Regions from separate parts of the Pseudoalteromonas sp. SWYJZ19 genome, predicted to be linked through region 1. Evidence: riboswitches for the same ligand, from Rfam matches in the RefSeq annotation. Region 1 holds a riboswitch; the other holds the start of a gene.

Region 1 (12,591 bases):
TAAGCTTAATGGGTACTAAAGAATCTGCATTAAATAATGCTGATGCTTTAGTCATTTGCACCGAATGGCAAAATTTTAGAGCACCAGACTTTGATTTAATTAAATCACAATTAAACGAGTCAGTGGTATTTGATGGTCGTAACTTATTTGAACCTGAACGTATGGATAAAAAATCAATTAAGTACTATAGCATTGGTCGCGGTTTATCGATTTTAGGAGAATAAATAATGAACTATTTGGTAACAGGTGCCGCAGGATTTATTGGTAATTTTGTAGCAGAACGTTTATGCGAAATGGGTCACCAAGTAATAGGATTAGATAATCTAAACGATTACTACGATCCTGCATTAAAGCTAGCAAGACTTGAGCGCATAAAACACCTTACGCAATTTCGTTTTGTAAAAATGGATTTAGCCGACAGAGATGGCATAGCCAATTTATTTAAAGATGAAAAATTTGACCGTGTAATACATCTTGCAGCTCAAGCTGGCGTGCGTTATTCAATCGAAAATCCAATGGCGTATATTGATTCTAATTTGGTGGGAACAGCCACTATTTTAGAAGGATGTCGTCACAATAAAGTGCAGCACTTAGTATATGCATCATCAAGCTCAGTTTATGGTATGAACGAAAAAATGCCATTTTCAACAGACGATGCAGTCGATCACCCTGTATCACTTTATGCAGCGACCAAAAAATCAAACGAACTTATGGCGCATAGCTACAGCCACTTATATGATTTACCAACTACAGGCTTACGCTTTTTTACGGTATATGGACCGTGGGGTCGCCCAGACATGGCCCCGTACTTATTTACTGATGCAATATTAAATAACCGTGAAATTAAAGTATTTAATAATGGCAAAATGAAACGTGATTTTACCTACATAGACGATATTGTTGAAGGCATTATCCGCATTCAAGATGTAATACCAACGCGTAACCCTGAAAATAAAAACACATCGCCAGCGTCGAGTAAAGCGCCATACCGAGTTTTTAATATAGGTAATAACGAACCTATAGCGCTTATGACCTTTATTGAATCAATAGAAAAAGCCGCTGGTAAAGTTGCCGATAAAAACTATATGCCAATGCAAGCTGGCGACGTACCAGCAACATTCGCAGATATAGATAGCCTACAAAAAGAAGTTGGCTTTAAACCTAATACAAATATTGAATACGGTATGCAACAGTTTGTTAATTGGTATAAGAAATATAATTCATAAAAGAGAAAATAACGTTGAAAGGTATATATTTAATAAATTCACTTGAAGGCGGTGGTGCTGAAAGAGTATTTAGTAATTTAGTTAAAATTCAAAGCGAATCAGAAATACTAAATAATTTTTCTGTTATTTTACTCGATAATAAAAAAGTTGCTTATCAACTTCCATCAGAAATACGTTTAAACCAGTTAAACGGACCAAGACCTAGCTTAAAAAATTTAATTGATTTTTTAATGCTAATAAAAAAAGAAAAACCTACGTATGTAGTTAGCTTTTTAACAAGAGCTAATTTTTTTAATGTTTTAGGTTCTTGTGTTTTTGGTTACAAATCAATCATAAGCGAACGAAGTAATACTGACGGAAGATTAAATAAGCGTTTTTATTATATAAAAAAAATTGTAACTAAGCTGGTTTACGGGAAAGCAGATAAGATTATTGCGGTATCAAAAGGTGTCGAAAACTGTTTGATTGAAAATTATTTTATTAACCCCAAAAATGTTGTTTCTTTACATAACCCTGTCAATATTAATATGATAGAAAAAATTGCGAAAGATTCAAATGTTAACATTACTAAACCATACATAGCAGTCATGGGTAGGCTAGTTACTTCAAAATGTTTTGATGTTTTAATCGATGCTTATGCTTTAGCAGATATAAAAGAAGAGCTTAGAATATTAGGCGAAGGTCCAGAACTTGAGCGTTTAAAATGCAAAGTAATAAACTTAAAATTAGAGAAAAAAATCCATTTTATGGGATTTCAAAAAAATCCTTATGCTTATATTAAAAATGCAGATTTTTTTATATTACCTTCAAGTTTAGAAGGCTTTCCTAATGCATTAGTAGAAGCTATGGCTTTAAAAAAAGCTGTAATAAGTACTAATTGTACTGATGGTCCTAGTGAGATTCTAAAGTTAAATCAGCTTATTCCTGCTGAAGAGTATGTTGAAACTGAGTACGGGATAATGATTAACGTTAAGGACAAAATAGGCTTATCGAAAGCTATACGCAACTTAAGTCTTAATGAAAGTTTAAAAAATAAATTAGCTGAAAAAAGTTACTTAAGAGTTCAGGATTATTCCCCAGATAAATTTCGCGATAAATTTGTAGAAATTATAGTAAATACATTAGCAAACAAAAATAATGAGAAGCCATTGATATGAACAATATTCGTTTAGCTTTTTTAGGCGGTCGTGGACTTCACTCAAACTATGGTGGGGTAGAGAATGCTATTAGAGAAATTTCAGATGTAATTAGTCAGAAAGAAAATACGCAAGTTACTGTTTATGGAACAAAAACGGAAGGCTTTGATAACGTAAATCAAGAAACTAAAAAAAATATACAAACAGTAAATTGTCCAAGTTGTATTTATAAAAAGCTAGGGCAACATGGAATTATTTTTTGGTGTGTTTTGCACTTAATATTTGTAAGTAGACCAAATGTCGTTTATGTATTTGCTTCAGGACCTTGTATTTTTACACCCTTACTGCGTTTAAGCGGAATAAAAGTAGTCTCGAGCCTAAGGGCTATTGATAGCGCAAGAGATAAGTGGGGGGTTGTTAGTCGAAATATTTTACGCATGGGTGAATATTGTGCTTGGCGTTTTGCAAATGTATTTACGGCGAATAGTAAAGAAATGATTGAGATCTATAGTAAAAATAGAGCTGATGCATTGTTTGTTCCAAACGGTGCTAAATCAATTAACGTAGACGCTGCAAATACGCTCAGCAAATATAATTTAATCCCTAACGAATATATGTTATTTGCTGCAAGGATTGACCCTGTAAAAAGATTACATCTTTTGATTAATGCACATAATAATTTATCTCAAAACCATAGAATGAAATTAGTTATTGCCGGAGGAAACTCTAAAGACCCGCAGTACCTAAATAATCTGATGAGTGATGCAAATGACAACATTTTATTTGTTGGACATTTAGGGCAACAAGAGTTAGAAGCTTTATTGAAAAACTGTAGAGCTTTTATATCGCCATCAATTTTAGAGGGCATGTCTAACAGTATACTTTCTGCAATGATAAATGGTAAAGCCGTTTTAGCCGCCGACATTAAAGCTAACACTGATATTATTGATGATGATCGGGCAGTATTTCCTGCAGATAATTTAGACTTATTGCAGTCTGGCCTTATGAAAATATCTAATGATAAAGATTTTTGTTTAAATCTTGGTGTTAATTTAAAGGAGCATGCACAAAGTAATTTTTCTTGGGAAAGCACCGCTAATAAATTTTACGACGCAGCTATGGCGTGTATTAACCCAAAAGATGCTAGCTAAATATGTGGACGATTATAGCTCTTATAGTAGGCTTAAGTTTTTTTTATATAACCGCAACTAAAGGGGCTAAACTTAAAAATAGCAGTTTATTATTTGTAGGTTTGGCTATTTGGTTGAGGTATTTTCTCTCTGCTTTTCATGAGATAACATTTCCACCAATTTTTGCTGGATTATCTATTAATGCTTTAACTGCAATTATAGTTGCAAGTATAGGAATTTTTTTATTGCCAATAAAAATACTATTAATAAAAAAATTAACGGCGGTATATATTTTTATTATATGTATTTTTATAAGTGCTCTAATAAACGTTAGTATAATTGGTTTTTTTTCAGCGATAACAAAATGGGTATATTTTATCGCGATTACGATGCATTTTTTCATTGCTTTAAATTATTTAAAAACAAGTATTGCAATACGTTATATATTAATTCCATTAGCTATGCCTGTAGCTTTGCAAGTAATATCTATTTTTTTAGGGCATAGTAAAGCTACTGAGGCAGATGGATCAGTAAGCTTTGTAGGTGGTTATAATCACGAAGCGGTATTTTCTATTTTAGTATTTACATACCTTTGTATGTTAACACTTGTTTCAAAGAAAAAGATAAAATTTCAAAATGCATTAATAATAATCTCAATATTTAGTTTAATAATGGCTAATTATAGAACGACACTACTCGCGTGTTTACCTGTGCTTATTTTTTATATGTGGACTCAAGTCACCTACTCACTAATAAAAACTCAAAGATTGGCTATTTCTTTATTTTTGACAGTTGCGGTTGTAGGTTTCGGCGGGATTTTGGTCGTTTTATTTGGTGAAAGATTTTCGGATATTGCTGTTGTAATTAATCAAGCTGGAGATCTTATAAAGCCAGCAATATATTACTCAAAAAGTCAGCAGGATATTTTTTCGGCTCGAGTATATTACTGGAGTTTATACATTACAGAGTATGTTAACTCTGGATTACAAGCTCATATATTTGGGTTTGGACCAGATAGTTGGAAAAATTATTTTGAAAAATACGCTCATAACTCATTTGTTTCGTACTTATTTGAGTACGGGATTTTAGGGCTTATATCTTTTGTATTTTTATTAACGGCTCCAATTTTTAGGCTATTAAAAATAACAAATAATAAAAATGTGATAAAAACAGAAATGAGTAGTCGTCTGTTAGCTTGTCATTTAGGTTTTTTTATATTGAATTTAGCAACAATGCCACTTTGGCAAATAGAGGGATCTACACTCTACGCTTTAATAACAGCATTAACAATTTATAATCAATATACGGTTCAAAATAATCAATTTAAGGACAGACAATCATGATTGTGTCTAAGCATGATTATAAAAGATATTTAATCGAAGATAAAAAAAGTCTCGGTGCTAAAGATAGCTTTAAAGAGTGGCTATTTCACGATATTTGGCGTTTCCAAAGAGCTTTAAGAAGAGCTGAATATTGGACTAATTGCCATAAATCTTTTTTTGGTAGAGCTTTAGCGTTATTGTTCAGGTTTTACTCAAAAAAAGTAGGGCAAAAATTTGGTTTTACAATACCCGTTAATACTTTTGGAGCGGGTTTATCAATTGCTCACATCGGTACCATCGTTATTAACTCTCATACCAGAATTGGCACTAATTGTAGAATTCATGTTTGTGTAAATATTGGCGCAGCAACTTATAATAGCTTACATGCGCCCATTATAGGGGATAATTGTTATATAGGTCCTGGCGCTAAATTATATGGAGATATTACTATTGGAGATAATACTGGAATAGGTGCGAATAGTGTTGTAAACAAATCGTTTAAAGAAGGGAATCAAACTATTGCAGGATTACCAGCTAGAAAAGTATCAGACAAAGGTCCTCTTCAATTTCGTTCTTTTAGCGTAACACAGAGTAAATAAGCATATGAATTTTGCGAAGCAGTTTTCTTACTCTTCATTACACCGAATTATCCAAGTGTTTTCATCCATTATACTAGTATTATGCATGATAAAAGTATGGGGGAAAAGTGAGTATGGGTATTATGCATACTATATATCAATAGCTACGGTACTTTTAGCAATAGCTGAATTTGGCACACCTAATGTATTTAGGCGAAATTATACAGATACCGAAAGTCACACTAAGAAAGAAGTTTACAGCTCTCTTTATGTACTTAGACTTTTATTTATAACCCCAATAGCTCTGACTTTTTTGGGGATAGCATGGTACTACGATAGTTTATTTTTTATCTACTATAGCCTTATCACTATAATTATTAGTTTCAGACTAAATGAATATAAATTAGAGATGAACTCTGAGAATAAATTTATTTCAAAAATGAAAAGTCTAATTTATTTATTTGGATTAATTATAAAAGTGTTTGCTATTTATAACGGAGCAACGTTAGAGACTATTGGGTTAATTACTCTAATTGAGCATTGTCTTTTTACACTAGCATTTATCAAGAAAACAGGTTTTGACTTCAAGTTCAATATGTTAAAAAAAGATTTAATAAAGACCTTTTTGTATACATCTTCGGCGTTTGCATCTACATATATAATCGCTTTACTTGGAGGAAAAATATATACGTTATTAGTATTTAATGTTTTAGGAAGTGAGGAAACAGCTGTTTTTGCTTTTTCAACACGAATGCTAGAGATACTTTTAGTGCCGACGCAAGTGTTTCCAGTCGTTATAATTCCACTTTTAATGAAAAGTATATTAAACAGAGATATTTTGTATACTCATATAAATAGGGTTTTTTCGTATTTATATTTGGGAATAACTTTGTTTTCTATATTGATTTTGCCTATTATCTTACCTTATATTATTGACGGTACCGAAAATATAGTCCAATTTTTACCTTTGTATTGTTTAACTTTAGTGTTTTCTTTGGGGAACAATCTAGCTGGCGTATATTTTATATCACTCAACTATAATAAAATATTAATTTATAGATCCTTGGCATTGCTTATTAGTAATTTAAGCACTGGTTTGTTGTTTATGGAATGGTGGGGTTTATCAGGTATTATTTACTCAATTGTTTTCTCATATTTTTTTATTGATATTAGCGGTGCTGTCTTCAGCTTAGCATGTCGAAAAGAGTACATATCACGGATGTCTGGCTTTTTAAAGCCTTGGATATTGCTTAAGTCAATTATTGACATATCTGAAAATCACCGAGGAACTAACAAGGTTTAGTGTGAGAATGTCATATTTTTAGTTGTTATAATAATAAAAAGCGTGATGATATTTATTAGAAAAGGAAGTTAAGCTATAAACTTAAGTTTGTTTATAAATCTAAATGCAAGCCTAAACTTGCTTTTAGATTTAAAGTAGTTTCTATTCACATTGCGCTAGATTACTTGGTTTATAAACAAGGTCTCCGTAATATGGGAAATTAGTATTAATAAAGTCAATTGTAGTTGTATTTGTCTTTAAGAAGCGTAGGTCACACAATCTAGCCGATTCATCAACTCTTACTGTTGAGTCTACTAACGTAATATGAGAATCGAAAGCAATTAAAGCAGATACATTTGCTGTATTTATATAACACTCGGTGCATGTAAATTCATTATCCCATAGTTTTAAGTTATATCTAGCTTCGTTACCTGAGAGCGACTTTATTTTATTTAAAGTGATATTTTTGCCTTTAAGATCTAGATCTGCATCTCTACTATTAGAGATTACGGTATTATTTATAACTATATTACTAGTGTTTTTATTTGAGACAATTCCGTCCCCTTGCTGGTAACTTCTACAACCTTCTATCCCACCAATATTGTTTGATATAGACACATTATCTATTAAAATATTCTTGGAATAACCATTTATAAGAATACCTGAAATGAAACAGTCTCTTTCATTTTCAGTAGAGGTGGCTAAACCATCTAAAATAGTGTTTGAAATACTAATATCGTGGGTATTAGATCCGTCGATGCGTATTCCAGCCTTGTAGTAGCCCATACTTTTTAAATTATTTATCGAAATATTAGATACATGCTTTTCAATATTGCTGTCAAATTCTATGCAGCTAGAGTTATTATGAGCATTAATATTTTCAATATTTACGTTTTCAACATTATTATTTTTAAACCGGAAACAATAACGAGTATTTAAAAATGATAAATTTTCAAATGAGATATTACTTCGTGCAATAACGAAACCTGAGTTACTACCAGAATAAAAATTGTAATTACTGCTAAATGTAACATTGTTAAGGCCAACAACTTCTATTGGATGATCCCCTTGATTCAAGATTAGAGCATCATTTTGCGAGTAATTTCCGGGAAGTAAATTGATTTTATCTAATGAGGTATCAGATAATAAATTGTTTAGGTTGCTAATTGACGCAGGGGAGTTCGATGTATAACCGTTACCAGAACCATCAGGACTAATATAGGCTGTATTTGCTTGTAAAGTAAATGAAAATAAAGGGATCGATGCTAGTATAATAAAATTTTTCATAATTTGTACCTTCAGTACGTTAATATTCAATAGGTTTAAAAATGAATAGGAAAACAAAGGTATAGTTATGAAGCTACAACTAATATCTATGCGGTAACCCCGCTACCATAATAAATAAAATATCTACTTTAGGCCGGAAGCTTTGCGTCCTTGATTTTCACCAAGTTTGCCTTTATCACTTTCTGATTGTTATTATAGTCAGGTTTGTCGCAATTGAAAGCTTAAATTTAATTTATTTTAACTCACTGAATTAATAAAGTTAAAGTGAATCCATTTCATTTATGCGGATCGTAATACATAGAGAATCAAGTGTAACCATTGAAGTTATCTAATCAAAAATCGGAAGTTTTATTACTTCATAGTTGCTAATGTACGGCTTTTAAAAGAAAAATTACAGAAACACTAAAACGTAATTTTTCTAACAAACATACTTTCCTAATAGCTTTATTTATTTTGCCATTATTCTTTTATTTAACAAGTATTTCTAAGTTGCTTACTTGAGGTTTTCTATTGTGTATTATATAATTAACATGCTATGTAAGTTGTCTTATTAAGTATTATTATAGGGAATGTAATTTTGTTAATTTCAAGGATTCGACATACTTGTAAACTAGACAGATATACTCCTTCATTGTACCTATAACCTATATGTTTAATAATGATAACTTTATATTAGACTGAAGTGATTAGATGGTTTTAGTTAATAGATCGAAACGAATTTATTTTATATTATAGAAAAATGAATAGCTCAATAACTACTATAATAAATTTATAACAATCTAAAATTCCAAAGCTTTTAAGTGATGTGGAATTGTTTAATTAATCCGAAGTGAAATAATCCTTAATCCAAGGTTTTGAAATGTCAACAATTAAACGTAATATATCAAAAGTAAATACTTGTTATGCTAAAATTATAAACAGGCTACACGCGAAAGTGCTTGGTCAAGTTTCACTTTTGCGTAAACTGGGTGGAACAGTAGGGAAAGGTTGTCGGTTTGTTGGTCATCTTGATTTTGGTTCGGAGCCATATTTAATTAGTATTGGAAATAATGTCAGTATTACCTCAAGTAGTTTTGTGAATCATGATGGAGGAGTGTGGGTTTTTCGTAATGAATATCCAGCTATTGATGTTGTAAAACCGATAGTAATAAAAGATAACGTTTTCATTGGAAGTAACTGTATTATTATGCCCGGAGTAACGATTGGTTCAAACGTAGTTGTTGGAGCCGGCGCGGTCATAACTAAAGATTTACCAGATAATGCTGTATATGCCGGAGTGCCAGCTAAAAAGATCAAATCCTTAGCGGAATACCAAAATGGTGTTTTAGAAAATAATTTAGATACAAAAGATATTAAATTTAAAAGAGACTTTTTAGAGGAGCACTTTAAATTATAGGTATCATATAATTTTTTGCTTGTGATTTTTTATTTTAAAGTTAATCAGACACACTGCTAATATTCCCCTTAATTAATAGTGAGCTTTTTTTGAACATAAGAAACGATCCTGCCGTAAACAGCTTTTTACAGAGAATGCCTAAAAAGATTCAAGAAACATTTACAGATGAGCAATTGACACACTTGAAGTTGGCTATTGGCGCTAGGCATTGGGGAAAGCATGCAATTGACTCCAGAGGGGTGGTTAAATTTTTTAAGTATCGTTATTACTTTGTTTTATTGGCTGGTCGTAACAGACGAGAGCTTAGCGAACAAGAACAGAAAATAGCGGCATTATCACAAGTTATTACAACATCTATATTTTGTTTATTTGTAATTACGGTTTTACTATTAGTTATTTATTTGATCAAATCTTCGTTAGGTATTGATATATTTAGTAATTATTCTTTTGGAGTATGGTCTTGGTTTAAGGGGTTGTTTAAATAAAAATACGGTATTTATATTTATATTTATATTTATATTTATGTTTAGGTATGACATTACAAATGTTTATGAAATTTATGTAAGTTTATATTTGTTTGTTTTATGTAACTTGATCGCTAGTTATAAGTTTTTTACTTATTAATGCTGTATATATACAATAAGCAATATTGAATACTTTAGTATGATACTGTAAAATTTGCTGCGCAGTTTTGTGGGGCTTATTTCAATTTTAAGATATCTATAGGGATACATAGTATGACATCTTCAAGGACGTTTAAGCCTAATGGCTCGTCGGATGCAAATTTTTATCGGTTGTTTGATATTTTTGCATTATTTTTAGCCTTTCAATGCTCAGCTTTGTTCTATAGTTTTGAGATCACTCCTATTTATATGATTTCGGTTTTAACCGTTGCTTTAAGCTTTTTATATTGTGCTGAAATATTCTCTGCTTACCGCTCTTGGCGTGCGGGTAAATTTAGAACTATGGTGCTTTGTGCTTGGAGCGCTTTATTTTCTGCATTTGCCGTTTTGTTTTTTATATCGTTTGCTTTTAAGTTTACAGAGTTACTTTCGCGTATTGGCTTAGGCCTATGGTTTTTAGTGAGTATTGTCTTTTTATATGCTTGGCGCCTAGGTGTATATGTATTTAAAAGAAATAGAAGGAAGCTTGGTTTAAATTTACGTAATGTTGTAATAGTCGGTGCTACAGAGTCAGCGGTAAATTTATATGACGAAATTACTAAAAATGACGAACTTGGTTTTAATTTTTTAGGTTTTTTTGACGACAGGCAACCAGAGCGCCTTTTTGAAAACTCAACAAAACACGATGTTGCAGGGCGTATTCAAGATGCGGTTAATGCAGCTCGCAATGGTGAAATAGGTGTCTTGTATATTGCATTGCCAATGAAGGCAGATAAACGTATTGCAGATATTTTATTGCAGTTAGGCGATACAACGGTTGATGTACATATAATTCCTGACTTTTTAATATCTAACTTAATACATGCGCGTATAGAGCATGTGGGTGACGTTGACACGTTAAGCGTTTTTGAATCCCCATTTATAGGTGCTCGTGAGTTTATAAAGCGTACTGAAGATATAATTGTTGCCTCTATTATTTTAATGCTGATATCTCCTATTTTAATTGCCATTGCATTTGCTGTTAAATTTACTTCTAAAGGGCCTGTAATATTTAAACAAGACAGGTACGGATTAGATGGGCGTAAAATTAAGGTTTGGAAATTTCGCTCAATGAGTGTTACCGAAAACAGTGCTGTAGTTACACAAGCTACAAAAAATGATACGCGCATTACGCCTTTAGGTGGTTTTTTACGCCGTACAAGCCTTGATGAGTTACCACAATTTATAAATGTTTTAAAAGGTGATATGTCTATTGTAGGCCCTCGGCCCCATGCTATTGCCCATAATGAGGAATACCGTAAAAAGGTTGAGTTTTATATGTTACGGCATAAAGCTAAGCCAGGCATTACAGGTTGGGCGCAAATTAATGGCTGGCGCGGCGAAACCGACACACTTGATAAAATGGAAAAACGTGTAGAATTTGATTTACATTATATTAAACACTGGTCGTTATGGTTTGATATAAAAATTATTTTTATGACAATTTTTAAAGGATTTAAGAATGCAAACGCATATTAAAACACTTACCCCTATTTTTGCTTTGTTAAGTGTAGGGTTTGCAGCACCCGCAGCTGCAAATTTAAAGCCAGGTAGTTTTATTACTAAAGATGGCGCAGAAATTACGCCTACGTTACAAACAGGGCTTAGTAGTAATAATAACTTTTTTAGTACACCTGAGAACGAAGAATCGCGATTAATTTGGACTATAACTCCTAATGTTAAAGCGGTTATTGATGATGGCCCAGATAGTTATAGCTTAGATTTAGGTACGAGTAGTTCGTTACATAATAAAGATTCTGACGATAATTTTACTCAAGTAAACATTGGTGTTGGTGTGCATAAAGAGTTTACTAGTCAACATCGTTTAGACATTAACGTTGATGCTGATTGGCTTTATGAACCACGTGGTAGTGGTTTAACCGAAGGCTTGGGCGATGCAGTAAACGAGCTTGTAAAGTACCAGGAACAGAATGCTTTAGCGCTCTACGAATACGGTGCACAAAGTTCAAAAGCGCAAGTTGCTTTAAGCGCCGGCCTTTTTAGTAAAAAATATCAAAATTTCAGAGCTGTATCGCAATATCGTGATTACGATAAATCGTTAATTGGTGTAACTGGTTACTATAATACTCAAGCATCTACCCGTGTTTTTTTTGAGGTCAAGCAAGAAAACTATCGTTACGACTTTTTACAAGCTAACGGTATTTCACGTGATAGTGATGACGTGAAAATATTAATAGGTATGGAGTGGGAAGCAACCGCGGTTACATCTGGCTCGTTTAAGTTAGGTTATCAAAATAAAGACTTTAGTGCTAATGAGCGTGAAAGTTTTAGCGGTTTAAGCTGGGAAGCCGGTGCAAACTGGCAACCGCTTAGTTATTCTACAGTACAATTTACAACCAGCCGCTCAGCTAAAGACCCATTAGTTCAAGGCGACTATATTAAGGAAAGTATTTTTGGTGTTAATTGGACTCATAACTGGAGTGACTATTTGAGCTCACTGGCCGGTATTAATTATATTGATGAGCAATACACTGGAGATGTTGGTCGTAAAGATAAAACCAAAAGTGCGCGCTTAGGTTTAAACTACGTTGCGAATAAGTTTGGTATGGTA
Region 2 (12,591 bases), on a different contig from region 1:
TTATCAAATGCGATCGGGTGGGCTTTTTTATAACGTAATAAGCTTTATGAAGTTGTTTTTTAAGCGCCATCAGCATATAAAAAACCTTAACTACAGTCGCTTAAATACAGCTTCCATAAAAACTGAAGGGTTATTGATTGAAGCAGATGGTGAACTGGTAGGTAAAACTCCTGCCGTTATTAGTGTACATGGGCAGGCTTTACTTTTTCATATGCCAATAAAAAAGCGCCTACAGTAGGGTAGGCGCTTTTACGTTAGTTGCGTTAATAACGCGTCTAACTGGGGACGGAGCCACTTTTAGCCATTGCTCTATTAGCTAAAAAGGCGTTAATTCGTTTTGTTGGGGTAAGCACAATGGCGTTACCTAATAGCACTAGGCTAAATCCTGCAAAGGTATTTGCGTGCCATTCAAAGCCTTCAAAAAAGCTACTCAGTGTTACTGCCACTAGTGGGAATAAAACAATAACGTAGCTGGCTTTTTCAGGGCCTATATTTCTAAGTAGAGCAAAGTAGCAACCAAAAGCGATTACAGTGCCAAATATTGATAGATAAAGTAGTGATAGCCAGTAACTTGGTGGAGCGTTTAAACTAAATTGCACATCGTTCATTAATACATATAAAGCCAAGCCTATAGCGCTGTATAACATGCCCCATGCATTGCCTTGCAATACACCAATTTGTTTACGAGAATTACGAACGCTTACCATATTTCCTAATGAAGCCACAAAGGTGCCACCAAGGGCAAGTAGTAACCCGACCAATGCACCATTACTCAAGTCGAACTGCTGTAACTGTGGCCAAAACAGACACGTAATACCTAATACAGCGAGTACAGCACCTGTATAAATTCGTTTTGAGATTGGCTTACCAAAAAATAACCGAGTATTGACTATGTTCATAACCAGCAGCATTGAAAAGGCAATAGAGGTCATGGCTGAGGTAAGGTGATTTTGTGCCCAGTAAAGCATTAAATAATTTAATCCAAAATTACAAATGGCTAATAAAACAAAAAAGCCATGATCCAGTAACTTAAATCGCATGTCGGGTTTTTTGTACGCTACATATAACCACATTAAAAGCGCTGCAATAGCAAAGCGATAAAATAACGATAACTCTACCGCAATATCACCTAACTGAAACTCTATGGCTAACCAAGTTGAGCCCCAAATTAAAACGGTTGTAATGTATAGCGCTGCACTTTTCATGGTTAGTCTCCAAAGCCCGGTTGAATGGCTATTTTAAGACCTATCTGTATACTTACCATATACAGAAAAGTAAAAATGTAACCTATACAGATTTGGTGTGTGATGATAAGACAAAAAAATAGCCAAGGGCATGAGTTTTTATATCAGCAAGTTATTCAGTTGATTAGAGATATGAGCGCTCAACAAGTTTTACTCCCCGGCGAAAAACTTCCATCACTGCGTAAAATGGCAGATAACTTAAGCATAAGTATCCCCACTGTAAAACAGGCTTACCAGTCACTTGAAGATCAAGGGTTGGTAGAGGCGCGTGAAAAATCAGGATATTTTTTAAAAGTCGTTAGCATGGCGCATAATTTACCTAAGCGAGTTAAATTAAGTCGCGAACCTGTTGTGGTAAATAAACAAGCCTTAATAGAGCAGGTGTACAGCGCGATTCATCAAGCGAACGTAGTCCCTTTTGGTATAGCTAACCCAATTGCCGCAGCACCTACCGATAAAGCACTCGCCAGAAACATGCGCCGCGTAATGACAATTGCGGGCAGTAAAGCCATAAACTATGGCCCAACAGATGGGTTTGTACCGCTGAAAAAGCAATTAGTGCATCGCTATTTAGATTTTGGTATTGGCATTGATATGGACGAGCTTGTGATCACCAATGGTGCGCAAGAGGCCATGGCTATTGCGCTTAAGTGTGTAACAAAGCCAGGCGATGTAGTGGCTATTGAGACACCTTGTTATCACGGGATTATAGAGCTAATAGAAAGCTTAGGGCTTAAAGCGCTCGAAATACCACTGTGCCCAGATAATGGCATTTGGTTAAGTGATTTGGAGCGCGCTTTGAATGAGCATGACATAAAAGCGTGTTTATTCTCGACAGCAATTAGCAACCCTGTAGGCAGCTTTATGCCAGATACAAACAGGCAGCAGCTGGTGGAGTTACTCGAAAGCCACGACGTAGTGCTTATTGAAGATGACGTATACGGCGATTTATATTTTACGGCAAAACGAGGCACACCTGCTTTAGCGTACTCTAAAAAAGGATTAGTGATCAGTTGCTCATCTTTTTCTAAAACCGCAGCGCCTAGCTATCGTGTGGGTTGGGTCGTTGCCGGTAAATTTGCAACACAAGCGCGGCGATATAAACGAGCACTAAGTTGCTCCGCTTCGTTAATAAACCAATGGGCGTTATCAGAATTTATTGCCAGCGGCGAGTACGACCGTAACTTAAAGGTACTCAGGCAGCGCCTGCGCGATAACAAAGAGCGTATGCGATGGTGTTTACAACAAGCTATGCCAAAAAATACACGTATAAGCGATCCAAAAGGAGGCTGTGTAATGTGGCTAGATTTGGGAGGCGAATACGATAGCCAAAAATTATTTTTACTTGCTCTTGAGGTTGGTATTAGTATTACCCCTGGGCTTATTTTTTCAGCCTCTAATAAGTATAAAAGCTGCGTAAGGTTAAGTTATGGTGTGCCGTGGAGCGAGCAGATAGAGCAAGCAATAGTTACATTGGGCAAGCTCACTTTATTAGCTAAAAAGTAATACCAATCTGCTTATATATGGGGTCTATTTAACGTTAAGAAAATTACGCTAGAACTAGGCAAAAGTTTTTGTATCTAGTTGTTCTAAATAAAAAATTTTTAACGAAGTTATAGTGCAATTTAATTCGTTAAATTGATCAAAGATTTATGCAGGTTGGTATAAGTTTGGGAAACACAAAAAAGCAGCATTTAAGTAAACTTAAGTGCTGCCAAAGGGATGTTAAATAACGTTTGCTGTACTAATTCTGTTTAAAGCTAAATAACTGGTAACCTTTAAGCTCTGGCACTTGCATTACTAATTGCTCTTCTTGTTTTGCAATATCAGCAAAGTTTTCACATAAAGAGTTAGCTCTCTCTTCAAGTGCGCTTGCATGTAGCCCTACTTTTTCTTCTATTTGTGCACCCATATTTTCCATGCGCTGTTCAAAGGCATCCATATCGCCGCCTGAACCAAGTAACTCAGAACCTAAAGCCACTAAAATACTGCCCATTGATTGCATTACTGCTGATTCAACCGCTGTTTCTATCTGCTGCTCAAATTGTTGTTCAAAGTTTTCGCCAAATTGATTAAAACTTTGTTGGCCCATTACAAATGTACCTTGCTGGTAAAATGTGTTTTCTACCTCAATTTTAATGTCGTCCATAAGCTCAGACATATTATCAAGACCGTCAATATTAAATGCACTGCCTACTTCTTCTAATGCCACACCGGCAATTTTAACACCCTCAAGCGCTATGTTAGCTACTTCAGGTAATTGAGTGCGTAAGCTGTCAGAGTACTTATTCAGTGCTTCGCGTTGTGAGCTATTAAGCGCTACAAGCTCGCCATTTACGGTTAAGTCACCATGGGCATTAAATTGCATAGTTTTATTATTGGCAGTAAAAATTTCTAATTCGTTTGGTTTAATACGTACATCGTTTTTAAATTCGACGTTACATTCATCGTTACTAAATGAAATTGCAGAATCGTTGTCGTTATGAGCCATAGCGGCTGGCGTACAAATTAATGCGCTAACTAATAGTAATTTTTTCATGTTTGTTCTCTACTTTTTGTTGATGACGATTAATTAATAACAAGTTTGATGCCAGTTTTATTTTTCCATAAAAAACAATTGATTAAGTGTTTTTCTTTATTTTTTAGCAAGTCAAAATAATTAATAAATAACTATTTTTTAGTCAAATTGGCTAACTAATAAAAATTAATAAATTTTATTTATCGATACGATAAAAAACTCTCACTTTCCTCAATTCAAATTTAGCGCTATTTATTCACATTACTGACATGAAGACTATTTACAGTAGTCGCGTGGCTTTATTTTGATGTTAATTTGCAGTGCACTTTGGCATTAAACATTTTTAATTTTACCGGCTATTGCGATAATAAAATCCTTGGTTGGTCTCAAACACTTTATGGAGTGGGTTGTGGGTAAGACATTTAGTTACGATGCGCTAGATGACGATTTTGTTGAAGACGAGTACGAAATGCTCGGACGTAATCAACACGATAAGAACAAGCAAAAGGTTAAAAAGAAGTTGGAAGACTACCTTGAGCAAAAACGCTTGCGTAAAAATCTAGGCGAAGACGATTTAAGCGATTACACCGATTAAATTTCACTAGTATAAATAAAATACCAATTAATATTGGGAGTTTAAATGTGCAGTTATGCGTATGTTTAAGTTTCAATAGTATTGGCAATAAAGAGGCCTTGCGCCTCTTTATTACTTTTCAAAGCGTACTTTTAGCCTGTGCTAATGCTTTTTGAATTGTAAGTTCTAGCTTTTCGGGTTTAGTAAAAGGTGCATAACGTTTAATTGGTGTACCATCTGCGGCAATTAAAAATTTAGTAAAATTCCACTTTATTTTACGTGTTAAAAAACCAGGTAAAGCCGATTTCAAGTGACGAAATACAGGATGTGCATGCTCACCGTTTACATCTACTTTGGCCGCCATTAAAAAGCTCACACCAAAATTAATTAAGCACCCTTGCTCTATTTGTGTTGCGTCGCCGGGTTCTTGTTGACCAAATTGATTGCACGGAAATCCCAGAATAACTAAACCTTGGCTGGCATACTTATTATGCAAAGCTTGAAGCGACTCGTATTGGTAGGTAAATCCACATTTACTTGCGGTATTAACAATAAGCACAACCTTCCCTTTAAAATCATTAAAGTTGATAGGTTGACCCTGCAAGCTTGTTGCGCTTAATTGATGGAATTTGTGCATATTGGCGTCTTTTTATTGTTGTTAGCCGCATTTTAACCTGAGTACAATATTTCATAAAGTATAAAGATCGCACTAATTTAAAATTAGAAATAGCCCCATACCGGCAAGCGTAGTGTAATAAATATTATGTGTTTTGTAGGCAACAATAATGGCGACTATTGCTGCGCTTAAATAAGGATTTTGCCAGTTTAAGTTAATGCCATCTTCATTCAAAAACACGATAGGCACCCAAATTGCTGTAAGCACTGCAGGTGCGCTAAAGCTTAAAAATTGCTGCATTTTAGGGCCTACTTTAAACGGTAAAGCACGGTGTAAAAACAAATAACGCGTAAAAAATGTAATGCACGCCATGAGTAAAATAGTCGTCATCATGGCGTTACTTCCTTTTTAGTGGTTAGTCTTGCTGTGCTGTAACCTGCGGCCATTGCCAGCAGCGCTGAGCAAACAAGCCATAACTCAAATCCTGTGCTTTTTAAAAGCGTTGCGCTAATGCCTGCTACAATTACCGTAACGAGTGAGGCTAGGTTTTTAATTCCCGGAATAACCAAAGCTATAAACGTGGCAGCAATGGCAAAGTCGAGCCCTAAATTAGTTAAGTCGGGCAGCATTGTGCCTGCTACAATGCCAATTAACGTCCAAATATTCCATGCAATATAAAAGCTAAAACCAGCGCTCAATGCGTATATTAAACGTGTTTTTGTTCTGTATGCTTTTCTATGGTGAGAAAATGCAAATAGCTCATCAGTTAATACAAAACTTACTGGTAAGCGCCAACGCATAGGTTGGTCAATTACCTTATGACGCACAGCTAAACCGTATAAAAAGTGCCGAGAGCTAATAATAAATGTTGTGAATAAAATTGTGAGCAATGGTGTGTTGCCCGCTATAAGTTCAATTGCAACAAGCTGTGCAGAGCCTGCAAAGACTAATAACGACATTGCTTGGGTTTCTAGTGCACTAAAGCCATTTTGAATCGCTAAAGAACCACATAAAATACCCCAAGGAACAACGGCTAAACACAGAGGTAGCATATCTAAAAAGCCTTTTAAAATAGCTTTTTTAACTGGTTGCATGATATTTACTCGCACGGCTTGTAGAATGGCTCATAAGGATACCTTAATATTATGATGTTAAAGTAGTTAACGAATTAGATAATACTGTTTTTTTAAGGATAGGCGCAATGACGACGTTAAAAGTGTGGGATGGGTTTATTAGATGCTTTCATTGGTTTTTGGTTGTAAGTATTGCGGTGCTTTATTTTAGTATTGAAGAGGGCATGATTGAGCTTCATTTTGTTGCTGGCTTTTTTACTTTAGCGCTTATCGTAACACGTTTAATATGGGGGGTTATTGGTAGTAAAACCGCAAGGTTAAGTGCGTTACTACATTCTCCTCGTGCTATTTTAAAGGCACTAAAGACACCAAGCGACTCGCTAGGTCATTCAGCACCTGGCAGTTGTATGGTAATGGTATTTTTTATAATTATAATTACGCAGCTTATTACCGGGTTAATGAGTAGTGATGGCATTTTAACTGACGGCCCGCTTGCTCAATATGTGTCTAGCAATACGATTGATTTTGCAAATTGGCTACATGAGCTGAATTTTGACATTTTACTTTATGCTATTGGTTTACATGTATTAGCTATTATTGTTTATAGAATAAAAGGTAAGCCACTAGTTAAGGCGATGATCACAGGCTCAAAAGAGTTAAAAGCGGATGACTCTGAGGCTAAAGTAACAAAAGCGTCTTGGCCTGCGTGGCTAATATTTATATCTTTATTGGTGTTGCTGATATTTACGTGGGCAAAAGAACCTTTAACTTATTTATTTAGTTAAAAATACATTAAACCAACCTAAAGGGTTGGTTTTTGTTTTTGGTTACATTCTTTTGTTTGATTGTTATGCGGGGCCGAATTATAATCGCCGCATTGCTGGCAAACTAATCGAAAGATTAGGGCGCAAAGTTTCCGGTCTAAGGCTTTTTATAAAGCTATGGTAGCGGGACTACTGCATAACGTGTTGTTATGTATCACTTGCCCTCAGTGTATTTTTTGTGTATCCATAGTGTATGGATAAGATTTTGTAACTCTTAAGGTGTTGCCGTGTTTATGCATACGTCGTTGGCCTGTGGAAAGTGGTCAACAATAGGTTGCTTAAATCATCATACCCAATTGTTTATTGGCGATGTGGTGAGTGTAACCTTTTATGACATGCAAGGAGAGCTAGTTAGTTTATCATTTGATTACAAAATCACCTCGCTTGAACAAGGTGAACCTCACGCATGGCCACGTTTAGTTGCCGATCATATTAACGTGCATGTACCCCTTGTTAGCGCAGGTAAAATGACCGAACAAGGTTTAATTGTTGCCTATAGAAACAATGAAATTTTTGCTTTGCAAAGCAGTGGGATATGTAAAGCGTATGTCGATTTTCATTGTATTGCAAAATGCGATGAGCGTGTTGTTAATAACCTTGATACTTATGATTACGTGTACCCTGAAAATTGTGAAAACTATAATGCGGGTACAAAGGTATTGCAGCCAAAAACAGGGCATGTTTATCAATGTAAGCCTTGGCCATTTAATGAGTTTTGCCGCGCGAGTGACGATAAAAAGTTTATGTTCGAGCCCGGTGTTGGACAAAGTTGGGCTATGGCTTGGCAGCAAATATAAGGCTTAAGTGAATTATCTTCCCAAAGGTATAGCTGTTTTAGTAATGAAGCGTTTACCGTTTTAGCCCATCCAACTATTGGATGGGCTTTTTTATTTTTATGATAAACTGCAAATCACATTATTTTTTTAATTGGTTTTGTTGTGTCTCGTCCTGACTACTCTTTAAGTTTATTACCTAATTTCCCGATTGCTAAACAGCAAGCCCATACATTAAGTACTCATAATAAAATACGCACTGATAATTACTATTGGATGCGTGATGACGATCGTCAGGATGAGCAAGTACTTGCACATTTACATGCTGAAAATGCATATTGCGATGAACAGTTAGCTGCAATGAAGCCACTCCAAAATACACTTTTTGAAGAGTTAAAAGCACGCATTGTAAAAGACGATAACTCGGTACCCGTTAAAGACGGGAAATACTGGTATCACTCAGAAGTTCGTGGTGATGATGAGTACTCTCGCCATTATAGAAGCACGAGCATAAAGGCTGATAATAAAGAGCTTTTACTCGATGTGAATATATTAGCTGAGGGATTTGAGTTTTTTGAGCTAGGAGAAGTCGCACTAAGCCCATGCGAGCAGCTTATGGCTTACTCTGAAGATACTGAAGGCCGTCGTATTTATAATGTTCGCTTTAAAAGCTTAGCGGCAGATGAAATGCTACCCGACGTACTTGAAAATACAGAAGGACAAGTTGTTTGGGCGAACGATAACAAAACAGTTTTTTATGTAAAAAAAGATTTAAAAACGTTATTAGGATACCAAGTATTTAGGCATGAGCTTGGTAGCGAGCAAAGCCAAGATGTAATGGTTTACGAAGAGCAAGACAGCAGCTTTTTTATGGGGCTTGGTAAAAGCCGCGACGAAAGCTTAATTATTATTGATTTAGCATCGACAGAAAGCAACGACACATGGGTGCTTGATGCTAATAAGCCCACTGACGAATTTAAAGCATTAATGCCGCGTGAAGATGGCCACGAGTTTGACGTAGATAAGCTAGGTGACACATTTTATATTGTGACTAACTGGCAAGCTAAAAACTTTAGATTAATGACAGCAACAAACGAAACGATTGCTGATAAAACACAATGGTTTGAGCATACAGCTCACAGAGAAAATGTACTGCTTGAAGGTGTAGAGTTATTTAATGACTTTTTAGTATTGAGTGAACGCGAGCAAGGGCAAGCTCGATTCGTAGTTGTTAATAGGCAAGGGAATCGTATGGCACTTGAGTTTGCCGATCCTTGTTATTATGCTGCAATAGCAATGAACCCAGAGCCAGACACACGGACTGCGCGTATTTATTACTCAAGTTTAACAACACCAGGCTCTTTATATGATGTTGATTTAGCAACTGGCGAAAAAACACTGCTTAAACAGCAAAAAGTACTCGGTAGTTTTAATGCCGATGACTATCAGTCAGAGCGATTAATGGTAACTGCTCGCGACGGAGTTAAAGTACCTGTATCTGTTGTTTATCGAAAAGACAGCTTTAAAAAAGATGGCACAAATCCGTTATTTCAATACGGCTATGGCGCCTATGGTTATACGATTGATCCTAGCTTTTCTAGTTCGTCACTGAGCTTACTCGATCGTGGCTTTGTTTATGTTATTGCGCATGTTCGGGGCTCTGAAATGCTAGGCCGCGAATGGTATGAGCAAGGTAAAAAAGAGCATAAACAAAATAGCTTTAGTGACTTTATTGATGTGACAAAAGCGCTTGTTGATCAAGGTTATTGTGATAGCAATAAGGTGTTTGCCTCAGGCGGCAGTGCCGGTGGCCTATTAATGGGGGCGGTTGTAAACCAGGCACCAGAGTTATATTGCGGTGTTGGCTGTCATGTACCATTTTTAGACGTATTAACCACAATGCTTGATGAAAGTATTCCACTCACAACAAATGAATACGATGAATGGGGTAATCCAAATGAGCCTCAATTTTATGATGTGATAGAAGCTTACTCGCCTTATGACAATATTAGCGCACAAAACTACCCGAACATACTCGTTACTACTGGTCTTCATGACTCACAAGTGCAGTATTGGGAGCCTATGAAGTGGGTTGCAAAAATGCGTGAACTTAAAACAGACAGTAATATTTTAGTATTTAAAACCGATATGGATGCAGGTCATGGCGGTGCATCAGGTCGTTTTAAAAGCTTAGAAGAAAAAGCCCTCGAAATGGCCTTTTTTATTGCGCTGTTAAATTAACTGCAAAATCGGAAAATTGTATTACTCTATATATAGAAGTTGATATATATAAGGTAATTTATGTTTGGAGCACATGGCGAATTTCAGATTTGTTCACAGCCCCCTCATATGTATTTAAAATTGAAGGGGAGCTTTAACAATGAAGGTATAACATCATTAACTAATGGTGTTATTCAAGAATTGAGCACTCACCCTGAAAATACAATTAAGTTTGTGATTGTTAACTTAAAAGAGTTTGAACTGTTAACTTTAGATAGTCTTGATTCGTTAGAGGCCTATTTTGCGGGTGTAAAAGAACGTGGCTATCAACGAGTTGACTATATAAACATTAATATCATAGCTAAAAACATGTTTGAAAAAGTATGGAAAAATAGCGATGTAGAAGTTAATTTTTATAAAGATACTGAAAGCTATTTATTAGTGCATCCAAGTGATAGTTATATAAAACAGAACTGGTAATTAATATGAGTATTATAAACCGCTACTGAAGAGGGCTTATAATACTCTCTAAACACCCTTTATAGCGCCTTGAAAGGTTTAAGCACATATCGTTTTTAAGTCTGACTTTATAATCGCCACTGTCAGTAGGCATCAGTTCGCAGATAGCTTGTTTTCTTACCAGCGTTGAGCGATGAATACGAATAAACCCTTCTGGCTCTAGCTGCTGTTCAATATTTTTCATGGTTTCGCGGTGTAATACCGGTGTACTACCTTGTGTAAAATGTAGCTCTACATAATTGCCAGCACCATTAATCCAAATAATATCTTTTATATCAATTAGCCTTACCTTACCTACATCTTTAACTACGATATGTGATGATGGTTTTTCGGTTTGTGTGCTTTGTTGATATTTACGCTCGGCCGCGCTTGCAATCGGGCAAAGGTGAATCAGTTTATCAAAGCATTTATCAATACGTGGTGCAGTTGAATCTACTATTAAAAAATCAACAGCGCCAACTTCAAAAGCAAAACTCGCAAAATGACCCGACTGGGCAATAATGACTAACTTAAGCTTTTTAGCGAGCTCCGTTAAATGCACTATTTGCATAGGGTCAGCCAGATTAGTTAGTTCGTAAAACAGTACGTTGTATTGATCTGTATCTATCTGATCTAACCTGTTTGCCTGAATAAAAGATTGAGATTCAAAGTGTCGGTGCTCTTGCACGCGCTTTGTTAAAAATGTTGCAAACTTAGTGTTACTAACAAAAGTTAATGCATGAAAAGAAGCGACCATTATTTTATATCTCTTGCTGTATATAATAATAAAGACCGTGCTTAGCGGAAAAACTGTTATGAAAAGTACAATATATTTATAAAATAATTGTGACGTACTAATTCATCCCATCAAACTAGCTATTCATACCAAAGATTACGCCTAATAAATAATGCCCGTAGAGGGTTTAAATAAATCCCCTTACTGTAATCCGCGAAGTAACTATTTAGTTACAAAAATAACAATTCAGGGGAATTATATGACATTAACTAACAAAGGTAGCGCGCGATTATTTAAAAAATCGTCGTTAACAGTTGCGCTAAGCAGCGCGATACTTGCAAGCTTTTCATTTCAAGGTGTTGCTGCAGAAGATGACGAAATTACTAAAATAGAACGTGTACAAGTTACAGGTTCTCGTATCAGCAAAGCGAAGCTTTCTCAACCAGCACCTATTGTAACAATTACAGCCGAAGATATCGCAAAAGGCGGCACCCCTGATTTGGGCAGTATCTTGGCTGAGTTACCGTCGATAGGCGCAACAGATACATTAGTTGGCAATAATGACAGTAATGCGGCAGCAGGCGTTAGCTCTGCTGATTTAAGACGTTTAGGGGCCGCAAGAACACTTGTTCTAGTAAATGGTAAGCGCCATGTAGCGGGTGCACCAGGTTCATCACAAGTCGATTTAAATACGATACCTTCAGCACTGATAGAAAGAATTGAAATTATCACAGGTGGTGCATCTGCTATTTATGGCTCTGATGCTGTATCGGGTGTTATTAATGTTATTTTGAAAGATAATTTTGATGGTTTACAATTTAATGCATCAGTTGGTAATTCAACAGAGGGTGTAGGTACTGAAAACCATAGCTTTAGTGTTGTAGCTGGGACAGATATTGCTGGTGGTAAAGGTAATATAACATTCTTCGCAGGCCAAGACAGAGTACGCCAGGTTTTAGCCAATGATTTACGGCAAACAAATGCTTATGGCACAGTAGATAACCCATTAAATACTGGTGAAAATGATGGTATTCCAGATCGTTTAACAGTGCCTAATGTGCTTTCTGAAAGAATAAGTGAAAATGGTGTAATTAATCCATTTGGCGATAGTGGAAGTATCTATACTTTTAATAATGGTGGTAGAGCTGAGTTAATGCCAGCACGGGAAGCAAGCGGTAGCTTTGCTTTTGGTAATTTCCCTGATGGTTGTGAATTTTGTGCTAATACACAAGATTATGAAAATGTATTACCAGAGCTTGAAAAGTTAACACTTGGTTCTACATTAAATTATAACCTTACAGATAATCATACATTTTATAGTGACTTTAAATTTGTGCGCACTGAAGTTGAGCAGCAATTTCAGCCATCTTTTGAATTCGGTGGTATTTTCATTGATGTTGAAGATAATCCATATTTAGATAGCAACCTTCGCCAGCAGCTGCTTAGTGAAGGTACTACTAGCGTTGAAATGTCTAAATTTTTTGGTGAGCTAGGAAACCGGAGCGCAGATAATAA

Evidence for each region. Region 1 has a riboswitch for cyclic di-GMP ahead of I6F45_RS20020 (hypothetical protein). Riboswitches for the same ligand answer to the same signal wherever they lie in the genome.
Region 2: linked by a shared signal. The riboswitch ahead of I6F45_RS19095 (chitin-binding protein) and the one ahead of I6F45_RS20020 (hypothetical protein) in region 1 are both predicted to bind cyclic di-GMP.

The regions. Positions count from the first base shown of each region.
Region 1 is NZ_JADYXI010000032.1:4,736-17,326, reverse strand. Features, by position in the region: gene I6F45_RS20055 (UDP-glucose dehydrogenase family protein) at 1-224, shown strand, start outside; gene I6F45_RS20050 (NAD-dependent epimerase) at 228-1,226, shown strand; gene I6F45_RS20045 (glycosyltransferase) at 1,241-2,383, shown strand; gene I6F45_RS20040 (glycosyltransferase family 4 protein) at 2,380-3,513, shown strand; gene I6F45_RS20035 (O-antigen ligase family protein) at 3,516-4,835, shown strand; gene I6F45_RS20030 (serine O-acetyltransferase) at 4,832-5,413, shown strand; gene I6F45_RS20025 (lipopolysaccharide biosynthesis protein) at 5,499-6,695, shown strand; gene I6F45_RS20020 (hypothetical protein) at 6,837-7,961, opposite strand; cyclic di-GMP riboswitch class I at 8,051-8,142, opposite strand; gene I6F45_RS20015 (acyltransferase) at 8,821-9,357, shown strand; gene I6F45_RS20010 (3-phosphoshikimate 1-carboxyvinyltransferase) at 9,447-9,842, shown strand; gene I6F45_RS20005 (undecaprenyl-phosphate glucose phosphotransferase) at 10,095-11,498, shown strand; gene I6F45_RS20000 (outer membrane beta-barrel protein) at 11,482-12,591, shown strand, end outside.
Region 2 is NZ_JADYXI010000026.1:21,112-33,702, forward strand. Features, by position in the region: gene I6F45_RS19050 (diacylglycerol/lipid kinase family protein) at 1-238, shown strand, start outside; gene I6F45_RS19055 (DMT family transporter) at 276-1,205, opposite strand; gene I6F45_RS19060 (aminotransferase-like domain-containing protein) at 1,308-2,750, shown strand; gene I6F45_RS19065 (YggN family protein) at 2,989-3,783, opposite strand; gene I6F45_RS19070 (PA3496 family putative envelope integrity protein) at 4,172-4,357, shown strand; gene I6F45_RS19075 (glutathione peroxidase) at 4,476-4,973, opposite strand; gene I6F45_RS19080 (AzlD domain-containing protein) at 5,046-5,345, opposite strand; gene I6F45_RS19085 (AzlC family ABC transporter permease) at 5,342-6,046, opposite strand; gene I6F45_RS19090 (cytochrome b/b6 domain-containing protein) at 6,154-6,810, shown strand; cyclic di-GMP riboswitch class I at 6,898-6,986, shown strand; gene I6F45_RS19095 (chitin-binding protein) at 7,083-7,646, shown strand; gene I6F45_RS19100 (S9 family peptidase) at 7,788-9,863, shown strand; gene I6F45_RS19105 (hypothetical protein) at 9,924-10,322, shown strand; gene I6F45_RS19110 (LytR/AlgR family response regulator transcription factor) at 10,345-11,097, opposite strand; gene I6F45_RS19115 (TonB-dependent receptor domain-containing protein) at 11,336-12,591, shown strand, end outside.